3 regions of the Bacillus sp. AP8 genome follow, and region 1 is predicted to be linked to each of the others. Evidence: riboswitches for the same ligand, from Rfam matches in the RefSeq annotation. Region 1 holds a riboswitch; each other region holds the start of a gene.
The links. A riboswitch is a leader RNA that binds a small molecule or an ion and turns the genes downstream of it on or off. The one in region 1 is predicted to bind thiamine pyrophosphate.
Positions count from the first base shown of each region.

Region 2: another riboswitch for thiamine pyrophosphate. It lies ahead of thiM (hydroxyethylthiazole kinase); the one in region 1 lies ahead of BN349_RS19565 (thiamine phosphate synthase).
Region 3: another riboswitch for thiamine pyrophosphate. It lies ahead of thiT (energy-coupled thiamine transporter ThiT); the one in region 1 lies ahead of BN349_RS19565 (thiamine phosphate synthase).

Region 1 is NZ_CAPG01000082.1:7,130-17,733, reverse strand. Features, by position in the region: gene BN349_RS19600 (B3/B4 domain-containing protein) at 1-123, shown strand, start outside; tRNA gene BN349_RS19595 (tRNA-Gly) at 293-366, opposite strand; gene chrA (chromate efflux transporter) at 516-1,682, opposite strand; gene BN349_RS19585 (basic amino acid ABC transporter substrate-binding protein) at 1,859-2,680, opposite strand; gene BN349_RS19580 (alpha/beta hydrolase) at 3,200-3,985, opposite strand; gene BN349_RS19575 (DUF2325 domain-containing protein) at 4,012-4,299, opposite strand; gene BN349_RS19570 (FtsX-like permease family protein) at 4,510-4,752, shown strand; TPP riboswitch at 5,162-5,272, shown strand; gene BN349_RS19565 (thiamine phosphate synthase) at 5,361-5,963, shown strand; gene thiS (sulfur carrier protein ThiS) at 6,145-6,348, shown strand; gene BN349_RS19555 (thiazole synthase) at 6,353-7,120, shown strand; gene BN349_RS19550 (ThiF family adenylyltransferase) at 7,117-8,133, shown strand; gene BN349_RS19545 (hypothetical protein) at 8,277-8,636, opposite strand; gene BN349_RS19540 (Xaa-Pro dipeptidyl-peptidase) at 8,967-10,604, opposite strand, start outside.
Region 2 is NZ_CAPG01000036.1:126,835-137,438, reverse strand. Features, by position in the region: gene BN349_RS09890 (MBL fold metallo-hydrolase) at 1-452, shown strand, start outside; TPP riboswitch at 520-630, shown strand; TPP riboswitch at 928-1,038, shown strand; gene thiM (hydroxyethylthiazole kinase) at 1,117-1,941, shown strand; gene thiE (thiamine phosphate synthase) at 1,928-2,569, shown strand; gene BN349_RS09875 (HAD family hydrolase) at 2,566-3,210, shown strand; gene thiD (bifunctional hydroxymethylpyrimidine kinase/phosphomethylpyrimidine kinase) at 3,207-4,007, shown strand; gene BN349_RS09865 (SDR family NAD(P)-dependent oxidoreductase) at 4,146-4,937, shown strand; gene BN349_RS09860 (hypothetical protein) at 4,965-5,474, shown strand; gene BN349_RS09855 (sigma-70 family RNA polymerase sigma factor) at 5,649-6,215, shown strand; gene BN349_RS09850 (DUF4179 domain-containing protein) at 6,163-7,470, shown strand; gene BN349_RS09845 (threonine/serine exporter family protein) at 7,590-8,345, shown strand; gene BN349_RS09840 (threonine/serine exporter family protein) at 8,359-8,802, shown strand; gene BN349_RS09835 (alpha/beta hydrolase) at 8,938-9,687, shown strand; gene BN349_RS23750 (aldose epimerase family protein) at 10,081-10,604, shown strand, end outside.
Region 3 is NZ_CAPG01000003.1:116,839-127,442, reverse strand. Features, by position in the region: gene BN349_RS00760 (ABC transporter ATP-binding protein) at 118-1,215, shown strand; gene BN349_RS00755 (hypothetical protein) at 1,650-1,892, opposite strand; gene BN349_RS00750 (alpha/beta-type small acid-soluble spore protein) at 2,213-2,425, shown strand; gene BN349_RS00740 (ABC transporter ATP-binding protein) at 2,746-4,749, opposite strand; gene BN349_RS00735 (ABC transporter ATP-binding protein) at 4,749-6,500, opposite strand; gene BN349_RS00725 (hypothetical protein) at 6,998-7,282, shown strand; gene BN349_RS00720 (hypothetical protein) at 7,544-7,834, shown strand; gene thiT (energy-coupled thiamine transporter ThiT) at 8,126-8,704, opposite strand; TPP riboswitch at 8,815-8,915, opposite strand; gene BN349_RS00705 (ATP-binding protein) at 9,261-10,397, shown strand.

The DNA.
Region 1 (10,604 bases):
ATTCAATTTATTTATTTACGACCTTCTTTATCCTTAGAAGAATCTGAAAAACTAACAGAATCTTTGATGAACATGTTATTAAGCATACATGGAGGAGAAGGAAGCTTTACCATATATCGCTAATACAAAAACTATACAAAAGGATGCCTTCTCTTCCATATAGTAAGGCATCCTTTTATTTCATAGTAAAAAAATTTTGTCTCAAATTCCTTGTTTAATAGTATTTAAAAACATAAATAAACGCAATGCCTCGTTCTCCTATGTAACGAAACACTGCGTTAGTAGCTATGTATGGAGCGGGTGAAGGGAATCGAACCCTCATCATCAGCTTGGAAGGCTGAGGTTTTACCACTAAACTACACCCGCATATATTTTTGTCGAAATTTGTAACAACAAAATTGATTATATACCTTTTCAAACCTTATTGCAAGTAGTTTTTAAAAAAATATTCATAAGTATACCTTTGTTTTTTCACATATCGTATACTTATGAATCTTCCTCTTTACATCTCTATTTTAAAAGGCAATTGTACCTAATAAAGCTCCTATTAAAACAATTTTCCACGGTGCCAACTTCCAAAAAACGAGACATGAGTATAAAATAATTACTATAATAAAATCTAAATTATTTTGCACTGTACTCGTCCAAATAGGGTCATATAAAGCAGCTAACAAAATTCCTATAACGGCTGCTCCGATTCCTTTAAAGGCTCCTTGAAATAGTGGTTGATTTCTAACTAGTCCATAAAACGGTAAGGAACCTACAATTAATAAAAAGGCTGGTAAAAAGATGGCTAGTGTTGCAATTAATGCCCCCATCACACCTGAAATCATCATTCCTAAATAACTTGCAAATGTAAATAACGGTCCTGGAACCGCTTGTGCTAATCCATAGCCTGCCAGAAATTCCTCTTTATTCAGTAATCCCGTTGGTACTACTTCCTGCTCTAGTAGCGGCAAAACAACGTGTCCCCCGCCAAACACAAGAGAACCTGCTCTGTAAAACGAATCGAAGATAGAAATCCAGGTAAGATCAAAAAACTTATTTAATACTGGAAGCCCAATTAATAGTGCGAAAAAGGAAATGAAAGCAAGCATCCCAATTCTTTTGCTTATCGGTATATGGAATGTTTCAGTGAAAACATCTTTTTGATTTCTAAAAACGAAAATCCCTATGCATCCTGCTATGGCAATAACAATGATTTGTATAAATGGTAAGGGAAACAACAATATCATTGCAGCTGCCGCGATGGCCATTGCAATTTGAACTCGATTATTTGAAATTTTTTTTGACATATCCAATACAGCTTGGGCTACAATTGCTACTGCGACCAACTTTAATCCATGAATCCATCCCATACCAGAAAATTGATATATACCAAATAAATAAGCAAAAAATACCAAAACAAGTACAGATGGAAGTGTAAACCCTAAAAAAGAAAGAACTCCTCCGTAAATACCTCCTCTAATCATTCCAATTGCCATACCAACTTGACTGCTAGCAGGTCCAGGTAAAAATTGACACAAACCAATTATCTGCATGTATGTATCTTGATCAAGCCACTTTTTCTTCTTCACATATTCATTTTGAAAATAGCCTAAGTGAGCAATCGGCCCTCCAAAAGAAGTAAGTCCAAGTTTCAATGATACAAGAAAAATTTCTAAATAGTTTCTAACTTTCATTTTCCTCCTTATAATCTTTACGTGTTAAAAAACACAATTTTTCTTATTATATATGAGTCTATACATACAAAAGGAAAATCACTCGATTTTTTACAAAATCTTAATAAACCGAATTCATAAAAAAATTTCCATACTAAAAACACCGAATCGCCATAAGATCCGGTGTTTTTTAGAAATTATTTTTGTTGTTCTTTTAAGAATGCAACGTCTGGCTCATTTCCAAACCAATCCTGATAAATTTTTGCATACTCACCATTGTCAAACAAAGTATTTAAAGCTTTATCGAATTCATCTTTAAGTTTAGTTTCACCTTTAGGGAACATAAATCCATAAAATTCTGACTCAAAAGTTCCTTTATCTTCAATTACAACTAGTTTATCTTTAGGGTTATTTTTAGCATATTCCTCAACTACAGCATTATCAGCTACTACAGCATCTGCTCCACCCTTATTAAGTTCCATTATTGCTAAATTATTATTCTCAAATTTTTTAACATACTTGCTATTTTTACCTAATAGTTTTTCAGATACGATCATACCTGTTGTACCACCTTGCACTGCTACATATTTCCCTTTCAAATCAGCAGCACTTTTAATTGGACTACCTTTTGGTACAAGGATTTTTTGAGATGCTAGGAAGTATGGTACCGTAAATTCATAAGACTGTTTACGTTCTTCATTAATCGTAATAGCACCAATAGCTAAATCTGCTCGTTTATCTTTTACTTCAACCATCATTGGATCCCAACCAACATGATCGATTGTTACTTTATATCCAGCTTCCTTCGCAACTGCTTTAATTAAATCAACATCAAAACCTTTAATTTCATCTTTGTCTCTATATTCCATAGGAGCATATTCGGCATTTGTTACAATACGTAATGTTTTATCTTTACTTTCACTACCACTCTTACTACCGCTTTCTTCCGACTTACCACAGCCGCTTAATACAACTAAAAAAGCACATAATAGCATAAAACTAATCGTCAACTTTTTCATAGACTTATCTCCCTCAACTAGAAGTTTTTATTTTCTGATTTTTATATATTATATACGCTCGTTCATTTTTATTCAATATTTTGTATAAATATTATTTTTATAAAATTTAGAAAATCATATACTACAGAGGCATATCATAATTAATAGGATGATTGAAAATAAAGCTCCCCTCCTTATACCATATATTCAACTCTTTCAAATAAACGAATCAAAACTGTCGTAACTTCAGCATTAAATATTTTTTAAACATAATGAAAAAAAAACAAAAAAGAGGCTGTCCAATGAGTAACAAGTGATGGACACCCTCTTACATTTTAAGTTATTTCCAAACCACTCCTTCTATTAACCAAAAAGGAAAATAAAACAAAGCATGAAAAATCAGCTTTTTTAGAAAGTCAGAGCACTCACATAAATCGTATCCATAAAAATGCAGATCATATAAAAAGGAACCTCTGAAAAGTAATAAAATATCCCTTTTCTAGAGGTTCCTTTTTATATGTTTATACTTATATTTCTATCTCAAACACTTTCCATCCATCGATTACTTCTTTTGCTTGCTTTTCCTTCTAGTTCTTCAATAAATTGTTGACTATATTCTACTATTTTCAGTTTATCATGGTCCATGGAAGCCACATGATAAGAGTTCTGTAATATTTTTAATTTCTTCTGTAAAGAACTGATATTTTGAAGAATAAAATCAGTATTTTCAGGTGGCGCAACATGATCTATTGCAGATTTTATTCCTAAAACTGGACAATGCACCGTTGGTATTACTTTTTTTGATATATCCATTATTTTTTGTAGTTCATGAACCGCTTTTATGGGTACTTTTGAATAGGTTATTTCGTAAACATTTGCTGCCTTAATATCAGGTTCCCCTTCAATTATATATCTAGGACTGGTTCTTTCTCTCAAATAATCATAGGTAGGTACAGATAAAGCAGCATTAATAACTATAATTCCACTAATATCTTTGTGTTTACTTGCTAGACATAACGCTAGAGCTCCTCCCATTGATTGCCCCAAAATATAAATATTTTCACATGTTTGCTTCAATTGAAAATAGCCCTTTTCTAGCTCGTTGAACCAATCTTCATGAGTACATTTTTCTAAATCTAAATAATGTGTACCATGTCCCTTTAATCTAGGGGCAAGTACTGTATAGCCATATTGCGCCAAGCTTTCTCCCACATATTGTACACTTTGTGGAGTACCCATGAAGCCATGTGAAATGAGAACACCTATCTCATTACCCGGATGAAAAAATGGCTCTGCTCCCTTTATTACATCAAAGTTTTCTCTCATATCGCTCATCCCCTTACCATTTAAATTTAGCTCCTCTTGATTTTCTGTAATTCATTATGAATAGCGCTCCAAGACCGTTTTGAATAAAAAATAGGAATAGACTGTTCATTCGCTCTTTTTTTAATATTGGTTGATAAATTATGGTTGATATAGTCTGTTAAAACTAAAATTAAATCAATATTAGAAGGTATTTCCTTTCGAACCATCTGAGTTTTTCTTCCATTTATATGAATGATTTCTGTAAAACCTTCATTGCACAAATTTTCAGTTATTTTACCTAAATAATCTCCACCTACAACTAATAAAGATTGCATGATTATGAGTTCTCCTTTTCAAAGACTGTTAGATATTTTCTAGTTGCCTATTCAAAGTAAGATATCATGTTATAATTCCATATTAATCATATAATTCATATAAATCAAGTATGAATTAAAATAAAAAATTTTTAGAATCCATATATATATATATGTGCTTCATTTATAATCGCACATTGAAGCTTCGGATATGTCGATTATTAGGATGATATGGAAGCCGCTTTTCAAAGTCAAATGGGCTCTACAATAAAATCAATTTCTTATGTAATGATACTTGTTGTCATTATGACCGTACTTGCTGTTAGCTTAATCTTATACCTTATCATTAAAACAATGATTATTAAACACAAAAGAGAATTGGGTATTTTAAAAGCGCTTGGTTACACTACTTTCCAACTCATAACACAAATCACCTTGAGCTTTTTACCTGTTGTCATCGTGGGAGTTTTATAGGAGGAGTTTTTGGTACTCTATTTTCTAATTCCATTCCTTCCATCCTATTCTCTGAAATGGGCATATTTAATTCAGTCTTCTCAGTCAATATTCCGTTCATGATTGCCTTATGTATTGGTATTATAGTATTGGTATTATAGTATTGGCTTAAATTGTATCTATGTTGGTCACTGGACGAATTAAGCATATTTCAGCTCACAATTTGATTACTGAATAATCTATTTAAAGCTTTAGATACAAGGATTACTCTACTTCTAAAGCTTTTATTTATTCATCTTATAAACTTCTATGCAGAAACTCGCATTTCTAACTATAGCCTAATACTCAATAAATACCATTTAATTTCCAAAATCTACTTGCACATCTTCCAAATACATGCTATTTTAATTAATAACTCGAAACAACCATATATTTACACTAGGGGATCCCTTGATAAGGGCTGAGAATAAAGTAGTTTACTTGCAAACCCTCAAAACCTGAACAGGTTCGTACCTGCGTAGGGAAGTGCTTAAGGCTTTTTTGGACTTATTTAAGGACTAATTCGCACAACCACTTTCCTACTTATTTGGAAGTGGTTTTTTATTATGAAATGAATAGGAGCAAGCATTATGAAATTAATTGCCATAACCGATGACAAGCATTCTGTACATGAACTATCATCAATCATTTTACAAATAAAAGATCGAATTGACTTTATACACATTCGAGAAAAATCCAAAACGACTAAGCAACTTCTTAAGTTATTAGAGCTTTTAATAATGGGAAACCTCCCAAAAGAAAAAATCGTCATGAATAATAGATTAGATGTTTCCTTACTAATGGATATTCCAAATATTCATTTACCTTCATATGGACTACCAGTCAAAAAAGTAAAGCAAAAATGTCCTCATTTCACTGTAGGGCAATCTGTTCATACTTTCAAAGAAGCCACAGAAGCTGAAGCAGATGGTGCTGACTATGTTTTATATGGTCATTGCTTTGAAACAAAGAGCAAACAAGGGAAAACTCCTAATGGATTAGAAACTCTTCGTCAAATAAAAGAGAATCTATCCATTCCCGTTTTTGCTATTGGTGGTATTACACCAGAACGCATACATCAATTACAGCGTATTCGAGCGAACGGAATAGCTGTCATGTCAGGAATTTTTTCAGCATCAAGTCCAACAGATTCCACTAGTCTTTATTATAAAAAGTGTAAAGACAACATATAAGAGATAATGAATTTTGGAATTTTTGTAATTAGCATAAAGTCCCTTATACATTAACAGTCTGAAAGAATTCTATTTTTCAGTCAAGCATTATATAATCCGCATCATTCTACAGCAACTTATCCGATAAAAGATTTGCTAGAAGCTTTTCAAGAAACTTTCTCTGATAAAAGGAGGTGAAATGATGTATATCACTCTAAATGGAAAAATAGCAGAATTACCTCAAGAAGTACTCTCAGTCCAACATCTATTACAGCATTATCAACTAGAAAATCGAATTGTCATTGTAGAGTTAAATAAAGAAATTGTAACCAAAGAAGCCTATGATTCTGTCACGCTTAACGAACGTGATACTGTAGAAATTGTTCATTTTGTAGGAGGAGGATGATTATATGTTAAAAATAGCCCATCATTCATTTCAATCAAGACTTTTACTTGGCACAGGTAAATATCCATCATTTGAAATTCAAAAAGAAGCAGTTGCCGTATCTGGTGCTGAAATTTTAACATTCGCCGTGCGAAGAATGAAAATCTTTGAAGAAAGTCAGCCCAATTTTTTGGAACACTTAGATTTGACTAAATACAAATTATTGCCTAACACTGCCGGAGCAAAGACCGCTGAAGAAGCAGTAAGAATAGCTAAATTAGCTAAAGCTTCTGGTTTATGCGATATGATAAAAGTAGAAGTAATCGGCTGTGATCGCTCCCTTTTACCTGATCCTATAGAAACGTTAAAAGCATCAGAAATGCTACTAGAAGAAGGTTTTATAGTTCTTCCCTATACATCGGATGATGTTGTCTTAGCGAAGCGACTTGAACAACTTGGAGTACATGCTATTATGCCTGGTGCCTCCCCAATAGGTTCGGGTAAAGGTCTAATGAATCCATTAAATTTACAATTCATCATTGAACAATCTTCTGTTCCAGTCATTGTTGATGCTGGTATCGGTTCACCTAAAGATGCTGCATTCGCTATGGAATTAGGAGCCGATGGGGTCTTATTGAATACAGCTGTCGCGAATGCGAAAGACCCTATAAAAATGGCTATCGCTATGAAACTAGCAATCGAGGCAGGACAATTAGGTTTCGAAGCAGGAAGAATACCAGAGAAAAACTATGGGGAAGCAAGTAGCCCTATAACAGGAATGGTGACATCTTGATAAATCGTTACGCTAAGCAAGAACGATTTATAGGTAGGATTGGTCAAAAGCAAATACAAGAAGCACATGTTTTAATTATAGGAGCTGGAGCACTTGGTTCAGCAAGTGCCGAAATGTTAACAAGAGCTGGTGCAGGTAAAATAACCATTGTCGACCGTGATTATGTAGAATGGAGTAATTTGCAAAGACAGCAATTATATACAGAAAGAGATGCAGTTAATAAGCTTCCAAAAGTGATAGCTGCTAAGGAACGATTGCAAAGTATAAATAGCGAAATTGATATAGTATCGTGGATTATGGATGTTAACACATTAAATATTGAACGCATAATAGCTGGTGTAGATCTCATCATCGATGCAACAGATAACTTCGAAACCAGATTAATTGTAAATGATGCTGCCGTTAAACATAACAAACCCTTTGTTTTTGGAGCATGTGTCAGCAGCTATGGTTTACAATTTACGGTTATACCTGATAAAACTCCATGCCTACACTGCCTTATTGATCATGTGACAAATCAGCAAATGACCTGTGATACAGTCGGTGTCATCAGTCCTATTGTTCAACTTGTTGCTTCATATCAAGTAACACAAGGTTTACAAGTAATAACGAATACATTTTTTGACCCTATATTAAGATCTTTTGACATTTGGAAAGGAGAAAACTCAGCAATCAATATCAACAGTTTAAAAAAGAAAAACTGTTTAAGCTGTGGTGATGATAGAACATATCCATTCCTTTCCATGAATTATTCAACAAAAACAGATATTCTTTGCGGACGAGATGCCGTGCAAATTCGACCAGCTGCTGAACGTCATATATCCATTCAAAGTGTATATGAACGGGTACAAAATATCATATCCGATTGTGTTATGAATTCGTATTTACTTTCTTGCTCAATCGATAGAAATCGAATTGTACTTTTTAAAGATGGCAGGGCGATTATTCATGGAACAAACAATCCTGATGAAGCTAGAGCTCTCTACAATAAAATCATGCAATATAATACATAATGAGAATATCCATACATGAATCTCTAAAAACTGTATCCTATTACTTAAGTAATTATGGCTACAAGCTTTTAGAGATTCATCGCTATCATTACAACTTTACTTATCCTAAAATTCAAAAAATATAACAGATACCCTCACACCCATTAATTAAAAAAGAACTCTCCATCTTCAAATAAAATATATTCTTCCTTTAGCTGCCCATCTAATGTTAAATAATCTAAAATAATTTTTAACGGTTCCCTAGAATCCACTACTTGTGTACCACATATATTAATTAAAGGTAATTCTCTATCATCTCTCATACATGTAAGGTTATATGAAAGAACCTCGCCTTTTTCAACATGTTGCTCTTTAAATACTTGAAACTCTTGAAACTCTACCTTTTTTTCATTTTCAAAAATCATCATAGCAATTGTCTGAAATTCAGGAAAGAAAGATTCACCAAAAAATTGATTCATTTCTTTAGTCGTTTTTCCTATATAGATAGATTCATTGTTACTCATTGGAACATCTCCCTTTTTCAAATAAAAAACCTTAACATGAATGTTAAAGTTATTGTTATATTACATTATGTAATAAAAAAAGAAAAATAGTAGCTTTCTTCCCAAAATAAATGAAGGTGTCCAAAAAGGAAAAATTTGATGGACACCCTTTTACATTTTATATGATTTTTATACTCTTTCTTACCTCATCCCAAAGTGTAAAATAAAGCGATGTATAGGACAATACGAGTAACATAAGAATACCCCTTAGGCAAAATACGTCAAGATAACATAAAGTTTAAGGAACTCTTATAGTGATAAAATCACTATTCAGTCAGCCCTATTCACTATTTAAAAATCTATTGCTTTTTTTCCATGTACTATCGGTAGTTTAATATAGCTTTGCCCGAGTTGCACTTCAAATGTTGCACCTGTGGAAGAAGGTATCGTTCGTCTAGAATCACTTCCAGCAATGATGACACCCATTCGATGACCTTTCTTAAATATATAATCTTCAGGCAATGCATGCCACTCAAACTTATAATTCTTACCTATTGTTAATGGTTCTTCTTTTGAAAGTGATTTCCAATTTTTCGGATCAAACCAACCTCTTGTTACAACTTCATATGGAGCTGCGTGAGTCGTTTTTTTTGTATCTTTATAGCAAGCATCATCCGTTTCACTGCTTTCACCCCAGCAACTTTCTGTAGACAATGTTTCAATACCTTCACCTCTGCCCTCATGATTGACTCTGGTATCCATGCCATAATCAACAATTAAAACGGTCAGATTAGAATCTTCCTTATCGACATTTGCACGAAGTGAGATTTCAGGTATTCCACTTAATTGAACATCATTTTTTAATGTATCTGTCAGAAATACCATTCGATCGGATCTAACTGTCGTTTCATTTGTAACCATTTCTTTCTCTGTTTGTTTAGGATTATCAGTAAAGTTAAGTGTAGGCTTTCCTTTAACAGGGCTTGTAGTCAGTGTCCCATTTGAACTGACATTTTTCCCGGGCGCCAAATTTATTTTAATTTCTTTTGCTTCTTTAGCTGGCCAAGATGACTGAGTTTGCCATTCATCTGCCCCTCGTTCAATATCAACAGCAGGTTGATCCATGATTCCATTATCGATATCCATTAACCAATAATCAAACCACTGGTGCAATGTATCTACCCATTCAGCTCGGCGGAAATCAAAAGGATCGACATGACCGGTTTGTGTAAGCCATAGCTTTCTTGGTACTTTATTTTTGGAGAGCTCATTCCACCAATCTGCCAAATGGTTCATTTTAACGTTATAATCATTTAATCCATGAACAGCGAATACACTCGCTTTAACCTTTTTGGCATCTTTTACATAGTTTCTCTCATCCCAAAAAGAATTATAGTCTCCTGTTTGATCATCTGATTCAGCTTTTAAACGATCGAAAACTGGCTGACAAGCTTGTTTTCGAGTACTACTTACGACTCGACTTGCTAAACCACTCGGACCATTATTATAATATGTAAGTCCTTCATGACGATAATAATTGTACCAACTACTTATTGCTCCTATAGGAACAATTGTCTTTAAGCCTTCTACTCCAGTAGCTGCAACCCCATTTGCTAAAGTTCCATCATATGATTTCCCAATCATGCCCACATCACCAGTAGACCACTTTGCACTGACTTTTTGATTGTTTTTATCCCATGCTTTCGCTCTTCCGTTTAACCAATCAACAACGACTTTTATGCTTTCAATTTCTTCATAACCACCAGTAGTAGGACATCCGTCCGATTGATTAGTACCTACCATTTCCGGTAATACAACAGCATACCCTCTAGGAACGAAATAATTATCATAGTAGAGAGGAAATTTCTCGTTGATTCCATCTTTATTTTGATCCTTTATTTCACTCTCATTTCCCCTACCCATACTCTCATAATATGGGCTTGCATCCATTATAACTGGTACCTTGAGTCTGCCATTTGATTCTTTAGG
Region 2 (10,604 bases), on a different contig from region 1:
ATATATCATTATATAGAGAAAGTGACGGTGCGTTTATTGGAGGAGATTTACTATTACAAAAGGTATCTCCAAATCCATTAATAGAGCCTCCTATGAAAGAAGGAGACGATCGTCCCAAATCACAATTATTATTAAATCATTCTTTGAATAGATTATTAGAAATGCCAATCCAAACAGTATTTGCAGGGCACGGTGATGAAATTCATCAGCCTAATGATCTAATACATAAGCGCTTGGCTGCTCAACATGAAAGGGCAATGAAGGTGAGAGAGTTATTGAAACAAGAACCGGCTACTGTTTTACAAATCTGTATGAAGCTATTTCCAGGTATATACCAAAAGCAAATTGGGTTAACATTGTCAGAAACATTAGCTCAATTTGATTATTTACTTGATTTAGATGAAATTAGAGGAGAAGAAACAAAGAATGGAATTGTATATTCTGTTAAGTGAAAGTTTTGCAAAAATTAATTACCACAAATGATGTTAGTATGATAGAATGATGTCAAGTTTAATAGAGCAACATTGATAGGGGAGCTTGCACGAGCAGGCTGAGAGTAAGCAAAATGTAGCTTTGACCCTTTAACCTGATTTGGATAATGCCAACGTAGGGAATTTTTATATTAGTATCTAAAAGATGCGATATACCCTATTGGTATATCGTTTTTTGTTTTTGCTGTTTTCTATAAAGTATAGTTTTACCAGTATTAAAGATCGATTCGAGCGTAAGGAATGAGTCTCTTTTGGAAGCAGTGGGGTAGGAGAGGACCAGCTGTGTTATGGATAAGGGAGGATGCTCGCCGATGCTTCGTGTAAAGCGAGTTTTCTAGAGTGAAAATCTATTCCACCTATACTCACCACTTGTTGGGTAAAAGGTGGTAATCGAGACTTGTCGATGGGGAGTATCGAGTAACAAAGCTTAGAAGTAAATAAATTTTTGGGGGGCTTGCACAAGCAGGCTGAGAGTAAGTGAAATGTAACTTTGACCCTTTAACCTGATTTGGGTAATGCCAACGTAGGGAATTGTATTTGGTTATTCTTATGCGATATACCCATTTGGTGTATCGCATTTTCTTTTTTAGAAAATAAAAATTTTTATCGAATGGAGGAGACTAGAATGTTTGAATCAATCCTGGAAAAAGTGAGAGAAACAACCCCTTTAGTACATAATATTACCAACTATGTAACAGTAAATGATGTAGCTAATGTAATATTGGCCTGTGGTGGTTCTCCAATTATGGCGGATGATGTAGCTGAGGTAGAGGATATTACCAGCATTTGTAATAGCTTGGTAATTAATGTTGGTACATTAAATGAAAGAACGGTTCAATCTATGATTTTAGCAGGAAAAAAAGCAAATGAACTTGGGCATCCAGTTATTCTTGATCCTGTAGGAGCAGGGGCATCAAAGCTTCGAACTGCGACTGTATTTAAATTGTTGGAAGAAGTACGCTTTTCTGTTATTCGCGGTAATATTTCTGAAATGAAAACAGTATTTGAAGGAAGCGGTACAACAATGGGAGTCGATGCATCTGCAACAGATAAAGTAACAACTGAAACACTCGAGGAAGCCATTTTATTTGCTCAACAATTGAGTGAGAAAACAGGAGCAGTGATTGCTATCACTGGTGAAATTGATTTAATAGCAACCAACTCGAAGACGAATATAGTCCATAATGGTCATCCTATGATGTCAAAAATTACAGGAAGTGGATGTATGCTTACAGCCATTATTGGTGCATATTGTGGAGCGAATCCCGATCGTTTATTAGAAAGTACCACAGCGGCTGTTTGTGCCATTGGATTAAGTGGTGAGCTTGCCTATCACAAAATGCTTCAATCTGATGGGGGAACGTCCACATTTAGAATGCATTTAATTGACTATATGAGTAAGATGAATTCTACAAAGTTGAGTGAGGGGATAAAAATTGAAAGTAGATAAATCTTCATTGCTACTTTATGCTGTTACAGATCGACATTGGGTGAAGGAAAGCTCTTTAGTACAACAAGTTGAAGCAGCTCTTAAGGGAGGCATTACCTTTTTGCAACTACGTGAAAAAAATCTGTCCAATGAAGCTTTTTTAGAAGAAGCTTTACAAATTAAGCAGTTAACGGATAAATATGACATTCCTTTTGTTATCAATGATAATGTTGATGTTGCACTTGCTTGTGATGCGGATGGTGTTCATATAGGTCAAGACGATTTACCTGTAAATATAGTTAGAGAAAAAATAGGACCTAATAAAATTTTAGGTGTATCTGCTCATACAGTTGAAGAAGCAAAAAGAGCTGAGGATAATGGAGCAGATTATTTAGGAGTAGGTGCTGTTTTTAACACGGCAACCAAGCTTGATGCCAACACTGTATCCTTTCAAACATTAAAAGATATTTGTGAAAGAGCTACGATCCCTATAGTAGCAATAGGTGGTATTAATGAAGAAAATATGACGAAGTTAGGTGGAACTGGTATTGATGGTGTTGCTGTTGTTTCAGCTATTTTTGGAGCAGATGAAATAGATAAAGCTAGTCAACACTTGTTAGCTTTGTCAAAGCGAATGGTGAATGAATGAAAAAATATGCCATATTTGATCTTGATGGAACTTTAATAGATTCTATGAATGTATGGGACATGGCTGTATGTACCTTTTTGCGAAATAAAGGAATTATTATGCCAAATGAATTAATAACGGTATTAAATAAAAAAAGCTTTGAGCAAGGTGCAAACTACTTAATTCAACAGTTCACTTTAGATTTGACAACAGAAGAAGTAATGGCTGAAATTCATGATTTCATAATTCATCAATATATGAATGAAGTCCAGTTAAAACCTTTCGTCCTCGAATTTTTAGAGAATGTAGAAAATCAAAACATAAAGATGTGTATTGTTACTGCATCGGAAAAGAAATTGGCAGAATTAGTTCTAAAAAGATTAAAGGTTCTGGATTATTTTGATTTTATTCTTACATGCGGAGAAGTTGGTTATGGAAAAGATACACCCGATATTTTTTATTTAGCTGCTCAAAAATGGGAGGCTAATATCTCTGAAATTATGGTCTTTGAAGATTCGCTTCATGCTATCCAAACAACAAAAGCAGCGGGTTTCTATACCATAGCTGTTTACGATCGTTCAGCAGATAAGGATAACAAAATGATTCAACAATTAAGCGATAAATATATCAGTAGCTTTGAAGAATGGAGGGATGCAGAATGAAGAAGGTATTAAGTATAGCCGGATCAGATTGTAGTGGAGGAGCAGGAATTCAAGCAGATATAAAAACTATAACAGCTCATAACATGTACGCCATGAGTGCGATTACGGCTTTAACTGCACAGAATACGACTGGTGTATATGCTGTTCAAGAAGCAACACCTGAATTTGTAGGTCAACAATTAGATTGTATTATGAAAGATATTTTTCCTGATAGTGTGAAGATCGGCATGGTTTCCTCTCCAGACATTATTCAAGTGATCGTTGATAAATTAATCGATTATCGTCCCAATCATATTGTTGTCGATCCCGTTATGATTTCTACTAGTGGTAGCAAACTATTAAATGAAGATGCCATGGACATGCTTATTACGAAATTAATACCATTAGCTAGCTTAATTACACCAAATATACCTGAGGCTGAATGTCTAAGTGGTATGGTTATACATAATAAAGAAGATATGCAAAAAGTAGCTCTTAACATTGCAGAGAATTATAAGGGGCATATCTTAATCAAAGGTGGTCATCTAGAGGAAACGGCAGATGACTTACTATACAGTGATGGCCAATTTACTTGGTTTCCTAGCGTGAAAATTGATAATTCGAATACGCATGGTACAGGTTGCACACTATCTTCTGCCATCGCTTGCCACTTAGCAGATGGTTGTGATATGAAAACAAGTATTCAAAAAGCAAAGCAATATATAACAGGTGCCCTTTTAGATCAACTCAATTTAGGTGCAGGAAATGGCCCATTAAATCATTGTTATACGCTTGCAATGAATAATGAATTAAGTTAACAATATTAACCGCTTTCTAATTTGAGAGCGGTTTTTTCAAATATATAAAAAATTACAAATATGAATAAATCAAATATGATAAAATAGATGAATAAGCTATACTGAGGAATAATGGAAAATTAGCTTTGAGGTGAAGTTGTGCAAAAACTAGTCAATAAAAATATAATCATTACAGGTGCATCAAGTGGATTAGGAAAAGAAATTGCTTTTCAATCCGCAGCTGCTGGTGCTAATGTATTTCTATTAGCGAGAAGCATTGAGCGTCTTCAAAAAATAAAGAAGCAAATAGAAGAAGCATATCAAGTGAAAGTGTACTGCTATCAATTGGATGTTTCTAATGGTAGTCAAATAGAAGAAGTATTCACAAATATAGAGAGACAGATTGGAACAGTTGATGTATTAGTAAATAATGCTGGATTCGGTCTGTTTGAAGAAGTTATTAATCTTAATCTTGATGAGGCAAAGAGAATGTTAGATGTAAATGTCTATGGATTAATAGCTTGTACTAAAATGGTCGTTCCTTCAATGGTAAGAAAAAAAGCGGGTCACATTATTAATATTGCCTCGCAGGCTGGTAAAGTTGCCACACCAAAATCGAGTGTCTATGCGGCAACTAAACATGCTGTATTAGGATTTACGAATAGTTTGCGCTTAGAAATGTCTGAGCATAATGTATTTGTAACAAGCGTAAATCCTGGACCAATTGCAACACAATTTTTTGATATAGCCGATACGTCAGGAACATATGTGAAAAATGTTCAGAAATATATGTTGAAGCCAGAACATCTAGCTAAAGAGATTATCTCTTGTATGTTGCATAATAAGAGAGAAATTAATCGTCCAAGATGGATGAATGTTGGGGCTGTTTTTTATTCTGTTTTTCCTCGTACTTTTGAAGGTGTTGGTAAGAAATTTTTCTTTAAAAAATAGATTGCCAGATCTTAATGAGGTGAAGAAATGAGAGTGTTACTAGCTGTTTGTATGATAATAAGCATTTTGTTAGGAGGATGTGACCAAGAAAGCGTTCATCCAGGGAAAGTTGGATTTATTACACAATTTGAAAGTAACGATAAAGTGCTAATTGGTGATGTCTTATATCATATTACGCGTGACACGAAAATTCGTACTTCTGATGGAGATAAATTACATAAAAAAGATTTAAAAATAGGTATGAAAATACAGCCTTTTTTTGAAGGTGGACTAGCGGAAACCTATCCAGGAAGAGCGAATGCAAAGCTCTTGAGAATATTAACGGACGAAAACAGTAAGCAGGAAGCTGTTATGATGATTAATGTCATAGACCAACTTCGTCGCAACGAGGATGAACACTTTCTTATTACAAACATTAAACATGTAGAAGAAGAAAATAAATATATTATGGATGTCAAACGTCGTTCAAATGTTGACATGGGGTTTACTATTACAGTAGATGAAGACACATATAAAATTCAATTTATGGAAGTATAGATGAGGGACTGTATCAAAGTGTTTTTTTAGCTCTTTGATACAGTCCCTTTGCCTATCCATGTTAAGTAAATATAGGGAATAGGGTCTTTTTTTATATTTAGAAATTTTTCTGAAACTTTTTCGTGGAATGAAGGTCTAATATATAGTAATGAAGGTTTGTAGGGGGAGTTTTACTTGGAGGAGGAGCAACTTACTATACGAGCAATCAATGGTGATGACATTGCATTTTTACAGCTAATGAATCTTCATAAATTGCCACTTTATAAGACAGCATTAGCTTATTTGAAAAATGAAGAAGAAGCATTAGAAGCCATTCAAGAAGTTACATGTCGTGCGTATGTGAATATAAGTAAGGTTAGAGAAGCGAGCTTTGTTAAAACATGGTTGATTCGGATTATGATTAATTACTGTAATGATAGATTGAGGAGCAAAAGCAAAATTGTTCAACAAGAAGAATTGCTGCATGTTCAAGTTTTTAAGGATTCATACGAGCAATTGGAAATTTTAGATGCAATGAATAGTCTAGATGAACGAGCAAAAGAAATCATAATCCTAAAATATTTTCACGATTTGAAGATTAAAGATATCGCAGCTGTTCTTAATCGTCCAGAAGGTACGATTAAATCATGGTTAAATCGTGCTTTAGCCAGTTTACGGCAACAACTTGAGGATAAGGAGGTGGAGACAAATGCTAGAGAAAGAAGAAAGCCAACTGAACCAGGCGAAAGAAGTCTTAGATAAGATTGAAATACCTATCGACAAATTAGATGCCTCAATATTAAATGGTCTACAAAAAGGAAAGCAATTGAAAAAGAAGAAAAAGCAAAAGAAAACATGGATGATTAGTATTATTTCGGCCGCATTGTTATTTATAGGCTTTACTTCTCTTTTATCTGTCTCACCTGCTTTTGCAGATGCTATAGCTAAAATTCCAGGTATGGAGAATTTTGTGGACGTGTTTAAAAGTAATAAAGGTTATAGTGATGCAGCAGAAAATCATTATTTAGAGAAAATAAATAGTACACAAGAAAAGCAAGGTATCAAGGTTACAATCGATTCTGCTATCAAGGATGAAAGTGGAATGGTGATTTTTTACACTATTGAATCAGACAAAAATTTGACTGAGATGAAAGTTGAAATGATGGGGCTCTATGATCAGCAAAAGCAATCTTTATTGGAAGGATCTTCTTATACATCTGGTAGGGGTTTTGCTAATATAAAAAAAGCAGAAAAACAGTCAGATAAATTTGAATTTGACCATGTTAACCTTTCAGGAGTAAAAGATTTTACATTGAAATTAAAAGTGCATAAACTCGATTTTTCTTTTGATTTCAATTTGAAGAAGCAGGTATTTATGAAAAAGTATCAAGTGAATAAAATGGTGTCGATTGAACAACAAAATGTTTTTATTAAGAGTGTCACGCTCTATCCATTAAGAGCAGATGTTCATTTGGCTATCGATCAAAGTAAAAATAGTAAGGTATTATTAGAGTTTGAAGATATGCGCTTGGTAGACGAAAATGGAGAGATTTGGGGTAAGATTGCAGATGGGATGACGGGTAGTGGAGGAAGTGACGGTCAGGATCGTCATATCTATTTGCAAAGTAATTACTTTAAAAAGCCAAAAGAATTGTATTTAATGGTTAATAAAATACAGGCGCTCCCATTAAATCATTCTAAGTTAGTTGTAGATACGATAAAGCAACAAATTATCGATGCTCCTGATATTCGTATACAAAATATAAAAGTATCAGGTCACACTGTCGAATTTTCTTTTATAACAAATAAGGATTTTCACTATTCTATTTTTGGTGATATCACTGACGCTACTGGTAAAAAAATAGATGTTGCGACGAGCTTTACTTCAGGTGGAGGAGAAGAAAGACGTATTGGCTTTGAGCTTCCAAATAATCAGCCTTTTCAAAATCCAATTTCGATAAAACTAAATTATTACCCTAAATGGATTAATGATGATGTAAAATTACAAATCAAATAAAAATCATAAAACTGTAGAAAATATTTCTACAGTTTTATGATTTTTGGTTGCTAATATAGGATGTTCTGAGGTATAACTACTACATATGTGAGATTCTTTTGAAAGAGGTACGTATAGCGATGGATAAGCAATATCAATATGATGTGATGGAAGTGTGCTTATTAGCGGGAAAAATCCTACTACAAAATGGAGCAGAAACTTTTCGCGTCGAGGATACGATGGTACGAATGGCGAGGGCTTTCGGCATTTCTAAATGTGATAGTTTTGTCATTCCTACAGGCATAATTTTTTCAGTAGAATCTAATGATTTACAAAAAACGCAGCTTGTTCGAGTTTCACAAAGAACAACAGATTTGTTAAAAGTAACACAGGTGAACAGAGTATCTCGTAGTATAAGTGAAAAAACAATGAATGTAAAAGAAGCTCATCTTACATTAACCGGAATAGAGTCGGCACCATTTGCTTTTTCTACTACAACACAAACGTTTGCTGCTGCTTTATCAAGCGCTTGCTTTGTGATCATGTTTTTAGGAAGCTGGTATGACTTCATTCCTGCTTTTATTACTGGTGGATTAGGTTTTATGGGCTATTTATTTTTTAATTGGCTTGTTTCAGTTAAGTTTGTTTCAGAATTTTTAGCATCTGTTGTAATTGGACTTGTTTCTTATTTTTTAGTACAAATTGGAGTTGGACATGAAATAGATAAAATTATAATCGGGTCAGTCATGCCACTTGTCCCTGGGTTATTAATAACCAATGCTGTTCGCGATTTAATGGCAGGCCATTTAGTTTCCGGAATCTCTAAAGGAGCGGAAGCTTTTTTAACAGCCTTTGCGATTGGTGGCGGAATCGCAATTGTGTTTACGCTAGTTTAAGGTGGGATTTATTATGGAATATTTGGCTCAGCTTGTAACAAGCTTTATTGGTTCAGCAGGCTTCGGTGTTATTTTTAATGTGCCGAAAGAATCTCTCGCAAAATGTGGCTTTGTTGGTATGGCAGGGTGGCTTTGCTATTACATACTTTCTCAAAATGGAATTGATATTATTCCAGCAACTGCTATGGCTGCTACTTTAATCGCTTTAATTAGTCAATTTTTCGCTAAAATGTATAAAACACCATTAACCATTTTTACAGTTGGTGGGATTATTCCACTTGTTCCTGGTGGATTAGCTTATAATGCAATGAGACATTTTGTGGAAAATGATTATAATATGGCTATCAGTTTAGCAGCTAAATGTTTTTTAATCTCAGGTAGCATAGCTATTGGATTAGTGTTCGCGGAAGTACTTCATCAAATTGTAATGCGTTTCCGTCGTCGAAAAGTTTTGTAAGATGTAAAAGTTGGTGCATTTTTCCTTTTGGTATGACTCAGCAGGAAATTCTCCTAGAATGTAGAATCTTTATTTTATTACGTTTTATGATACAAAATAAAGAGTAATGGAGTGTGAGTAATGGAGTGTGATATCGTGAGTGCAACCTATCCAGTTATGCAGGGAGCAGAACCGTTCTATCATGAAGGGAGTTCTATTGGAATTTTAGTTTGTCATGGTTTTACGGGAACTACGCAAAGTATGAGACCGTTAGGAGAAGCATATAAAAATTTTGGCTTTACGGTATGTGGACCTCGTTTGAAGGGGCACGGAACGTCGTATGAAGAGATGGAGACAACATCTTATCATGATTGGATTGCTTCAATTGAAGAAGGCTTGCAATGGTTAAAAGAAAGATGTCATGTTATTTTTGTTACTGGGTTATCAATGGGCGGTACCTTAACGCTTTATTTAGCAGAGAAATATCCTGAAGTAAAGGGAATTATTCCTATTAATGCGGCGGTTTCATTACCAGCTATGGAAGCATTGCTGCAAGCAGAGCATCCAAGGTATATTGATGCAATTGGATCAGATATTAAAGATCCAAATAGTGTTGAGCTAGCCTATGAAAAAACGCCAACAAAATCGGTTGAACAAATTGTAGAACTAGTTAAAGTGGTTCGAATGGATTTAAACAAAATTATCTGTCCTGCCTTAATATTTGTATCTGATGAGGATCATGTCGTTCCACCGGATAATTCGATGATCATTTTTGAGAATATATCTTCGGATGATAAGGAATTGTACCGACTGACGAATAGTTATCATGTGGCTACTTTAGATTATGATCAATCGATCATTATAAATCTAAGTCTTGCGTTTATTAATAGAGTATTAAATAAATAATTTACATAAATCCTTGGCTATAATAATGGCTAAGGATTTTTATATTTCGCTGTTTCCAGCATGAAAGTAAAGGGTTAAATTGGGAAATTTGTGATACTAATGGTAGAAGAATAGAGATTAGAAGTATTTGATACAGTCACTGTGTCAAGCTTGTAACAAGTTTGTAAGTTGTACAATGAATGAACAATTTAATGTGATAAAATTCACAAAAAAGTAACTTACCATACTAAATCTATGTTGTATAATTTGAACGAAGGTATATAAGCATAAAAGTTTTATTTAGATTAAAGATAGTATTAATATAATATATTATTTGTAAATTGTTGCTTATCTTAACTACAATGGAAGATTTACATAGTGTATAAGTATGTAATGAAATGGAGGAGGAATATAATGATTGAAAGGCAAACTTTAGCCGGTTTTAATGTCATTGTTATGACCGAAGAGCAAAGCAACTCTAAGGCTGTTTTGTGCCCTGAAAGAGGAGGGATTTTAATTCAGCTTGCTCTTCGTGGTAAAGAAATTTTGTATTTACAGGAAGAAACTTTTTCAGATATTACGAAGAATATTCGTGGTGGTAATCCTGTTTTATTTCCAATATGTGGACCATTACCGGATAATGAGTACGTTCTTGACGGGAATACATATTCAATGAAACAGCATGGTTTTGCTCGAAACAAGCCTTGGAAAGTAGAAGCGATGGAAGCCAATAAAGTGACTTTATTATTAGAAGATGATGAAGAAACAAGAGAGCAGTATCCTTTTGAATTTTGTTTGCGTTTCACGTATGAACTAAAAGATGGACAATTACTGATTCATCAGCAATATGAAAATCGTTCACAACGTGTTATGCCGTTTTATGCTGGATTTCACCCTTATTTTAAAGGAAATCATTCAAAGTCTAAATACAATATTCC
Region 3 (10,604 bases), on a different contig from region 1:
AACAACAGTGCACAAAATCACGCTTACATTTTTGTGCACTGTACACGTTTCACAAAAAAATGTTACCGTTTACAATACACCTATAACATTCTTAAGGAATTAATGGAGGTCGTAAAAATGGCTGAATTACGTTTAGAACATATTTATAAAATTTATGATAATAAAGTTACTGCTGTAGAAGATTTTAATTTGCATATTGAAGATAAAGAATTTATCGTTTTTGTTGGTCCATCTGGATGCGGAAAATCAACAACACTACGTATGATTGCTGGTTTAGAGGAAATTTCAAAAGGTGATTTTTATATTGATGGAAAGCGAGTAAATGATACTCCACCTAAAGATCGTGACATCGCTATGGTTTTCCAAAACTATGCTTTATATCCACATATGTCAGTCTACGATAATATGGCATTTGGTTTAAAACTACGTAAAATGCCTAAAGCAGAAATTGACAAACGTGTACAAGAAGCTGCAAAAATCCTAGGATTAGAAACTTACTTAGATCGTAAGCCAAAGGCACTTTCTGGTGGACAACGTCAACGTGTTGCTTTAGGACGAGCTATTGTACGTGATGCTAAAGTATTCTTAATGGATGAGCCACTTTCAAACTTGGATGCTAAACTACGTGTAACGATGCGTTCTGAAATTGCAAAGCTTCACAAACGCCTAAACACAACTACAATTTATGTAACACATGACCAAACGGAAGCAATGACAATGGCAACTCGTCTTGTAGTTATGAAAGATGGAATCATTCAACAAATCGGTTCTCCGAAAGAAGTATATGAAAATCCTGAAAATGTTTTCGTTGGTGGTTTCATCGGATCACCAGCAATGAACTTCTTAAATGGTACATTAAAAGAAGGTTTCTTCCAATTTAACACTTCTAAAGTAGCTGTTCCTGAAGGTAAAATGAAAATGCTACGTGATCAAGGATACGTTGGAAAAGAATTAATACTTGGGATTCGTCCAGAAGACTTCCATGATGAGCCATTATTTATTCAATCTTCACCTGATACGAAGATTACAGCTCATATTGATGTATCCGAGCTTATGGGTGCTGAATTTATGCTTTATTCTTCTATTGATGGCCAAGACTTTGTTGCACGAGTAGATTCTCGTACAATCGTTTCTGCTGGACAAAGCTTAGATTTAGCTTTAGATATGAATAAAGCACAATTCTTCGATAAAGAGACAGAAAAACGAATTCGCTAATTAATGAAATAACATAGCATATTTTCGAAGGCGTCCAAAAAAAGCTGAGCTTTAATTGGACGCCTTCTATTTTATCTTGGCTTTGTGAATGTTCCTGTTGATTGTTGAAAAATCGAAACTTGTGTATTCCTGCTAGAGAAGCGAGCAAGATAAAACAACTCATAGCAAGCAGGTTGGGCACTCGCTAAGTACGAAGCGCACAGATGAATTATTAACAATAATGAATATGAACACAGCCTATATCGATATTTATTACAGCTGAAATAGGGAATAATGATTCCTATATTTCGTCATAGGAATCTCTCAATGGCCATTCATTATATTCTCTATTTAGCACCTAAGAGTAACCAAGACTAATAAAGATAATTTGTCACAAAGTAACTTATTATAATGGAGAGAGGTTAAACGTCTCATTTAATAGTAACACCTGTAAGTTATTCCAAGATTTCTACGTATTCTTCAAATCCACATTGTTCACATAAAAAATAGTGCACACAAATTTTATTTTCAATGGAATGTTCATTACCATCCACCTGTTTTAATGTTTCAATATCTTCATATGCACTATAGGTATCGAGATAATCTGTTATTTTTCCTTTGTCTTCTAATTCGGCTGAGCATCGTTGACAGTTTTGGCAGATCGTTTGCAAACCATTACATAAAGGGCAAATAGACAAGTTTAATCCATCCTTTACATTAAATCTCTTCCTTCTACTATTTTTTAAAATTTAAAAAGCAAACATACAATCCATTAATTACCAACATATTTTTCTATACATTCTCTCATACTATTTTTAAGCAACAACTTACTGGGTTTAGCCAAATATAAGGGCCGATAACTTGGTAATCAATTGATGAAACAAGTTTATCTAGTAGCTGGTGCAACTCCAGATGACCCAACCAAAATTACCATGCTGAAATCTTTAATGCTTACATATGTGCTACATTGAAGCTTCAGCAAAAAATTAATCAAAAACTAAAAAAGCGAGGGTTTAGTATGCAAAACCAAACATCAAGAAATTCATCAAATGCACTTGTAGTCCAAGGAGCACAGGCAGCGATTGATCAAATGAAATATGAAATTGCAACAGAGTTTGGTGTTACTCTTGGACCAGATGCAACTTCACGTGCAAACGGCTCAGTTGGTGGCGAAATTACAAAACGCTTGGTACAAATGGCTGAGCAACAATTAGGTGGCTCATTTAAATAACAAATTCATACTTAAATAATAATGAAAAGCTCCATACCTTTTAAAAAGGCATGGAGCTTTCATTTGATTCACATTAATATTATTGTTCTGGTCTAGTTAACAACGTGTAACCAACAAAGAAGAAAAGAGTTACGACACTAGCAATCGCAAGCGTAACTGAAAAAAGTTCCATTTCCATAATAATCATCCCCCTATGATCATGGTTATCTTTCTTATTGTAAAAATAACATACGTTACCTTCCATTTTTGGAATAAAAAAGTAATTTTCCATGACGTAACGGTGAACGTTATATGAACACAAATGGTGAAGGCACTACTAATTACACAATTGCTTTAGCTGTCCCCATTTGCATCTGGTACATGTTAAAGTATCTCCCTTTTAACGTCAAAAGTTCATCGTGAGTTCCTCTTTCTACGATTCGACCTTTATCTAATACTAAAATGCAATCCGCATTTTTAATTGTCGATAATCGGTGAGCAATAATAAAGGTTGTTCTGCCTTTTTTCAAAATCTCTAATGCTTGTTGTATTAAAAACTCTGTTTCTGTATCAATATTTGATGTTGCTTCATCTAGAATTAATACAGCTGGTTTAAATGCAAGAGCTCTGGCAAATGAAATCAGTTGTCTTTGTCCAGAAGAAAGTGTACTTCCTTTTTCAACTACTGGTGCATCCATTCCTCCATCAACTTGATTTAATACTTTAAACGCTCCCACATCTGTTAACGCTTGTTCTACCATTTCCCTTGTAATACTTTCATCCTGTAAATTTACATTTGATGCAATTGTTCCAGTAAATAAATAAGGATCTTGTAACACTATACCCATATGCTCTCTCAATGTTTGATGTGGAATAGTTTTTATATCTATACCATCAACAGTTATCGTTCCTTTTTGACAATCATAATAACGAAAAAGTAAATTCATAATAGAACTCTTTCCAGAACCAGTATGACCAACAAATGCAAAAGTCTCTCCTTGCTTCGCTGAAAAGCTAATATCCTTTAATACATAATCTCCTTCTTTGTAGCCAAAAGACACATTTTGAAAAGTGACATTTCCTTTATATCTCGGAATATGCTTTGTGCTAACCGATTCTCCTTTTTCGTCTAATAATTCAAAAATCCGATTCCCAGCTACAAGAGCTTGCTCTAAATTTGCAAATTGGTTAACAATATTTTGGATTGGCTGAAATAAACGATTCAAATAATCGATAAAAGCATATAATAAACCAATAGATAAGACTCCTTCACCACTCAGGCTAATATTCCCAAAATACGCTATAAAAGCTACCAAAAATATATTTTGAAGAAAACTAACAAGATTATGAGAAGTAAAAGCGTTTAGTCTCAACATTTTATTTTGATATGTGAAGTGTTCCTCATTTAATTTTTCAAATTGTTCCGTCGTGTCTTTCTCTCGTTTGAAGGCTTGAATAATATTCATTCCTTGAATGGATTCATTAATCATTGCATTAATATCACTGATACGTGCTCGAATTACTTGGTTATACTTTGAAGCAAATTTACGATAAATCATAACCCAAAGAACTAATATCGGAATTAAAATCATACATAACAGTGCAAGCTTTACATTTAAAATAAATAATGCAATATAAATACCAACAATATATATACTACTTGAGAAAAACATAGCCAATACCTGAACATACAATTCTTTTATCGCTTCTGTATCGTTTGTAATTCTGGCTACAACCTTACCAGCTGGCAAGTTATCGAAAAAACGAATAGGCAATGTAGATAAATGAGAAAATATATCATTTCTCATTTTTTGAATAATACGATTAGCCGACTTTTGTAAGAAATAACTTTGAAAATATAAGAAAAATGCTGCAACTACTAATAAGCCAAAATATAGAGTAATCAGACGAATAATTCTTGGAATCTCTGGCTTATAAAAATTCATGACTTCATTTGGTGATAAAATCGTGACCTTATACGTTTGCCCATCTGCTGTCAATCTATTTCCTTCAAGTTTTATTTTTGCATCTAGTGATATAGGCTCCTTTGTAAAAATAAAGCTTACACCATCTTGAAGGATTGTAGCTTTTTCTCCTTTTTCTTCATTAGCAGAAAAATAATCCTCTCTTTTATACCAATTTCCTTGAAACTTAACACTATCTTTCCCTTTTTTCGTTTCATACCAATGTGATTGAATACCTAGTATATGATGATCAATGATATTCTTAGCAACAAAAGGCCCTGCCAATTCAGCTGCTACTGAAAGTGTTAATAATACCAAGGCGAGAATAATCATTTTTTTAAAATTTAATGCATAGATAAATAATCGTTTTCCCGTGCTCACTACTCTCCCTCCCCACCTTCTTCAATTTGTTGTCTTTCATACTGTTCTTTATACCAGCCACCTTGTTTAATTAACTGCTCATGAGTCCCTTTCTCACTTATCAATCCGTCTTCTAATACAATAATCGTATCGGCGTGCTGAATAGCCGACATTCTATGTGTAACAATTAATGTTGTTTTCCCTGATCTCTCTTTTCGAATATGTTCAATTATCGTTTTCTCCGTTTTCGCATCGACAGCTGATAACGAATCATCTAAAAGTAATAATTCAGGATTTTTTATTAAAGCCCGAGCAATGGAAATCCTTTGTTTTTGGCCTCCAGATAGGGCGACTCCTTTCTCACCAACTAATGTTTCTAGTCCTTCTGGTAGCATCTCTAAATCCTTTTTAAAATCAGCTAAATAAATAGCCTGCTGAAGTTCCGTTTCTGTTGCATCTAGCTTACCGAATAAAATATTTTCCTTGATACTTCTTGAAAACAAAAATGGATCTTGTGGTACATAACCTAACCATCCTCTTACATCTTCAAGTTTTACCTCATTAAGAGAATGCTCTGAAACAAGGATTTTTCCTTTACCAAGCGGATATTCTCTAAGCAACTGCCTTATGAATGTTGTCTTTCCACTTCCAGTTTTACCGACAATACCAAGTGTTTGACCTTTTTTAAGCTCTATATTAACGTTTGTTAAATTTTGGATTACCGATGTTGGATACTGAAAATTGAATTTTTCAAAAATAATCTCCTCAGGTATAGCTAATTGATCAACTGTATTTTCTGCATTTCGGACATCTTCTTGATAATTTAACGTTTCTTGTACACGGTCTAATGAGGCATTTCCTCTTTGCATAACATTAATTAATTCTCCTATTGCAAACATTGGCCAAATCAACATTCCTAAATACACATTGAAGGATACTAAATCACCGAGTGTAATGGATTGCTCAAAAACCATCTTTGCTCCATAGCCTAAGCCAATTAAATAGGAAATCCCAACAAGTACATTAATAGTAGGATCAAACAATGAATCTACTACTGCTACTTTCACATTTTTTTCAAATACATCCTCTGTCATTTTATTAAAGCTTTTTTCACTTTGTTTTTCTTGAACATATGCCCTTATGACCCTAACGCCTGCTACAGATTCTAAAACGGAATCATTTAATTTTCCAAATGATTTCTGAGCGGATGTAAAATGCGTGTGCAATTTCTTCCCATAAATCTGCATCAACATCGCCATAATAGGAAGGGGTATAATTGAAAAGAGCGTTAGCTTCCATGAAATGGTGAAGCCCATCGTACATAAAATCGCTGCTGTATATAAAATGGAATCTGTAAATGAAAGAATACCAAAACCAGCAGTTATGGAAATGGCCTTTAAATCATTAGTTGCCTTCGCCATTAAATCCCCTGTTCGATTTTTCTCGTAGAATGTGGGTGTCATGTTTATTAATTTTTTCATGAAATTATGTCTCATTTTTCGTTCAAGAATATAGGCACCGCCATAGAGATTCCGTTGCCAAATGTAACCGATAATATAAATCCCGAAAGACAATATTATAAGAAAAACGATATATTTCGTTACAGTTTCCGCAGTCAACGTTTGTTGATGTATACCATCAATAGTCCAACCTACTAATTTTGCTGGAATCATAACTAAAACATTTACTAATGCTAATAATCCAATAGCTATTGAATATCGTTTCCATTGCTCTTTAAAAAACCAACCAAGCTTTATATAGACATCAAACATCCCTCATCCTCCATCTCTTAATCTGCTAAATAATTTGTTCGTTAAAGACCACAAAAAGCTTTCGCAATAGTATACGAAAGCTTTAATGGATGTAACATATAAAAGCGCATACCGATTTATATAAGCAGCACGCGCACAATTTCTCCATGTATAAAGGAATAGATTACATTACTTGAGCGGGCTGCAATTCTTCAATTGTTATATGTTTAATAAAAATAAAAATTCTTTTCATTTTCATCAGCCCTCCATTTCCTTTTCGTGGTATCGTGAATACATTTTTTACCAATATAACCTCATTGTAAATGAATGTCAATAGCTTTCATTTAACAAGAAAAAAACAAATAAACACCGGAAACTATCCACTTCAAGCATTGCTAGGAAAAATCACTCATCAATAGTTCAATAATACCATTTGCACTATCTATAAGTTTCAAACTAATCATGCTGGGTATTAAACTTTTAAGACATACACAACTATTCAAAAAGGAGTTTTATATATGCAATCTATATTATCTACTAATTTAACTTTAAAAAGGCATCTATCTGTTGAAACAATGATCGCTCTTTATAAAAAAGTGAAACAATGGGAAGGTAATGTTTTTCTTATTCAGCATAATAACTTAATCTCAATCTCTTTATCAAAATTCTCCAAATTCATCACATATATGCTTCTTATTGACTTGAAATCACCCATAAAAATGATTTTCGAAGGTGAAAAAGCACAAGAATTTAAACAGACTCTAAAGCCACTATTAAAAAATCAAGCAGCTATTTCAAATTAATTCTTACGAAAAATAAATCGGACAAGGGGAGATCTTTGTGATACGAACCATTTTAACGCTTATTGGAGCAATAGTTGTCATTGGGTTTATCGTAAACTGGCTATTCTAGGAATAAGTTCCAGTACCTTGGTCAGCCTCGAATAGCATAATCGAGTATAGACAGTTTACTCTTCCTCCTTCTATACGGATTGGCTTATGACCTAGAGGAGCTAAAGTGCTGGAGCTAAAATAAAATCGAAAAATCAAACAAACCTATATATAATGTCACCAGGGGCATTTGTTAAAATTCCATATGATAATCCCGCTAATCTTGAAAGTTTTTCGCAACCAGAAAGAGATATCTCTGACTTTACAATATCTTCAGATGAAAGACTAGTTGCATTTGATTCATTATCTAATCCCGAAACGAAAGGTACCTTTTACTATGATATATTTTTATTTGATAGAGATAAACAAGAAGAACTACAACTAACAGAGCATAAAAAAAGGGCATTTAACCCTGCTTTTTTGCAAGACAATTCAAAAGTGTACTACATCGTTGAAAATAGCTAGGAAAAAGATGGTAAGGACCAATTTGATTTATATTATTACGATTTAAAAATAAAAAGAGCCATCATTCTTACAAAAAATGAATAACGGAAAAAGGGCAATCTATGTCAAAAACGATTGAATCGTATTGACATCAGATTAACCCTTTTTAAGAATATACATAGGTATATAGTACAAACTGAGGCGTACTTAGTTTTATCATTGGACATTTTAACATCTATATTTATTGGTCATCGATATAATTGAATATCTTAGAATGAATCAAACTTACATGATATCATTCGAAAATGAAGCTTATGCCATTTTTTTTACTAGAACGCGAGATGCAGTCGTATATAAAGTGACTACTACAACAGAGCATAATATAAAACTTGGTAGCATATACGTTCCATTATATACAGCCGAGAAAGTTGCAATCGAGAAACCTTTTAAATCACTTGATGAGAAATAGATAATTCCAGTTGCAAAATGACATAAAAATCTTAAAAAGCTTCCAACAAAAACTCCCAAAATAATATTCGTAATAGCTTTTCCTCTGTGGCCATTTGCAAATCCTTCCGTAACTCCTTTTGCAAAAATTCCCGCTAATCCTACAACCGTAAATGCTAAGAAATAATCAATAAAGCCTTGAAGTGGATGGATAATATAAGTCATTCCTAACGCAACCTGTAGCAGTCCTAATAAAAAGCCTGTCAATAATCCACCTTTTAATCCCCATCGAAATGCCATTAAAAATACAGGAACCATTGCGATTGAAACGGAACCACCTTGCGGCCAAATTCTTGAAAATACAAAATTAGAGACCATATCCAATAACAAGGCTAGCGCTGCAAAAACAGCAATTTCCACTAAAAATAATGTTTTCTTATTCATTTTTTCCTCCTCTTCCATTGAGGAGTTAAAGATTGAGAGTTATATGTTCCTCATGTTTTTACTTTGTAAAACGTAAAAAAACAATGAGGGTGTAAATGGATCCCACATTGCTTTATCCATAATCACATCCCTACGCTAGCATTAACTAACAGGTTCATAGGGTCAGAACTCCAACGTTCACTCTCAGCCATTAGCTCCCCTTGTGGTAATTTATTCTTTTCAGTAATAATAATGTACATCTAATTCCACAATTTTTCAACTACCTTTTGATATAAATAGTCATGTCAGAAACCTATACTATATACTAACTTCTACTATAATATAGAAAAATAAATAAAAAAAAACAGAATAAAAAGAATATAACCCTACTAAAAAAAGGAAAAAACATAAATGTGTAGAATTAATAAATGATGATGTATTAGTAAAATAACTAAACTTATGTCAATCTTTTAACAAAACATTTTTTCCCTATAACAACCTTACATATGCTATATTTAGAAAATTTAAACATTTTGCCGTTATTTCATTTTAAATAATGGAGGTGGACACTGCTAATATGAGCAAGGAAAGAAATCCTATTATTCATTTGTTAAACATGCGGGAAGAAGAAATTCTAGTTTCATGGAAGCAAAAAATTAACAGAAGCCACAATCATCATAGAAAAAACAAAGTGTTCAAACATCTTCACTTATTATTTCAATTGTACAAAAACATTTTAGAGCATCCCAATGTCGATCACTCTTTAAAGATTAAAGCGCTTTCTAAAAAAGTTGCCAATGGAAGATTTGAAGATGGAGAAGAACTAAAAGAATTTCTAGAAGATATTTCTATCATAAGGTTAAATTTATTTGCACTTATTAGTCAATGTGATGAAAGCATTGATAATAAATCCATGGCAAAGGAAAAAGTTAATTATTTACTGGATTTGTTCTTATATAATACCATTACCATTTTTATCGAATTAACAAATGAACTAAAAGATAAAGAGAATGAGAAGATATCTGAGACCCATCGAGAAAGATTAACTATGTTGGGTCAAATCACATCTAGCTTCGTCCATGAATTTCGAAACCCTCTAACATCGATTAAAGGATTTATCCAACTTCTAAAAGCCGAAAATTCTGATTTGAAATATTTGGATATCATAGCTAATGAACTAGAGCAGCTAAACTCAAGGATTTCCCAATTCTTACTTTTATCGAGAAAAGAACAAATTGATATAAACCCAGTTATTTTTTCTTTAAATCAGTTAATTGAAGAAGTGATTACTTTTCTCTACCCAAGTATTGTCGATACGAATGTTAAGGTGGACACCTTTTTAGAAGAGGACATTTTTATACTTGGCTATCTAGACGAAATTCGTCAAGTATTATTGAACATCATATTAAATGCGTTAGATGTAATCGCACATGTTAAAAATCCTACAATCGTTGTATCAACCTCTAAAAAAGACAGGAATTTTATTGAACTAACTATATCAAACAACGGTCCTCAAATAAAAGATGATTTATTGAAGGATATTTTCAAACCATTTACGACAACAAAGAAGAATGGCACTGGATTAGGTCTTTTTGTGTGTAAAGAAATCATTGAAAAGCATCGAGGAGCGCTATCATGTATTTCAACAGCAAAAATCACGGCCTTTACGATTTCACTTCCAATCACAGTGCCGGCAACTTTGTTAACTGAATAACATAACCATATATGTAAATATATAATCGGAATTTTTCATAATACATAACTAAAGAACAAAACGAGAGAGGGTATCCCAAAAGGCATGATTTGGGTGAATACCCTCTTACTTTGTATCATTTATCTAAATTTTTCATAATAAGCAAAAACATGTTAAATCAGCTTAATACACATAAAAACATAATATATTTTAAAAACAAGCTAGATA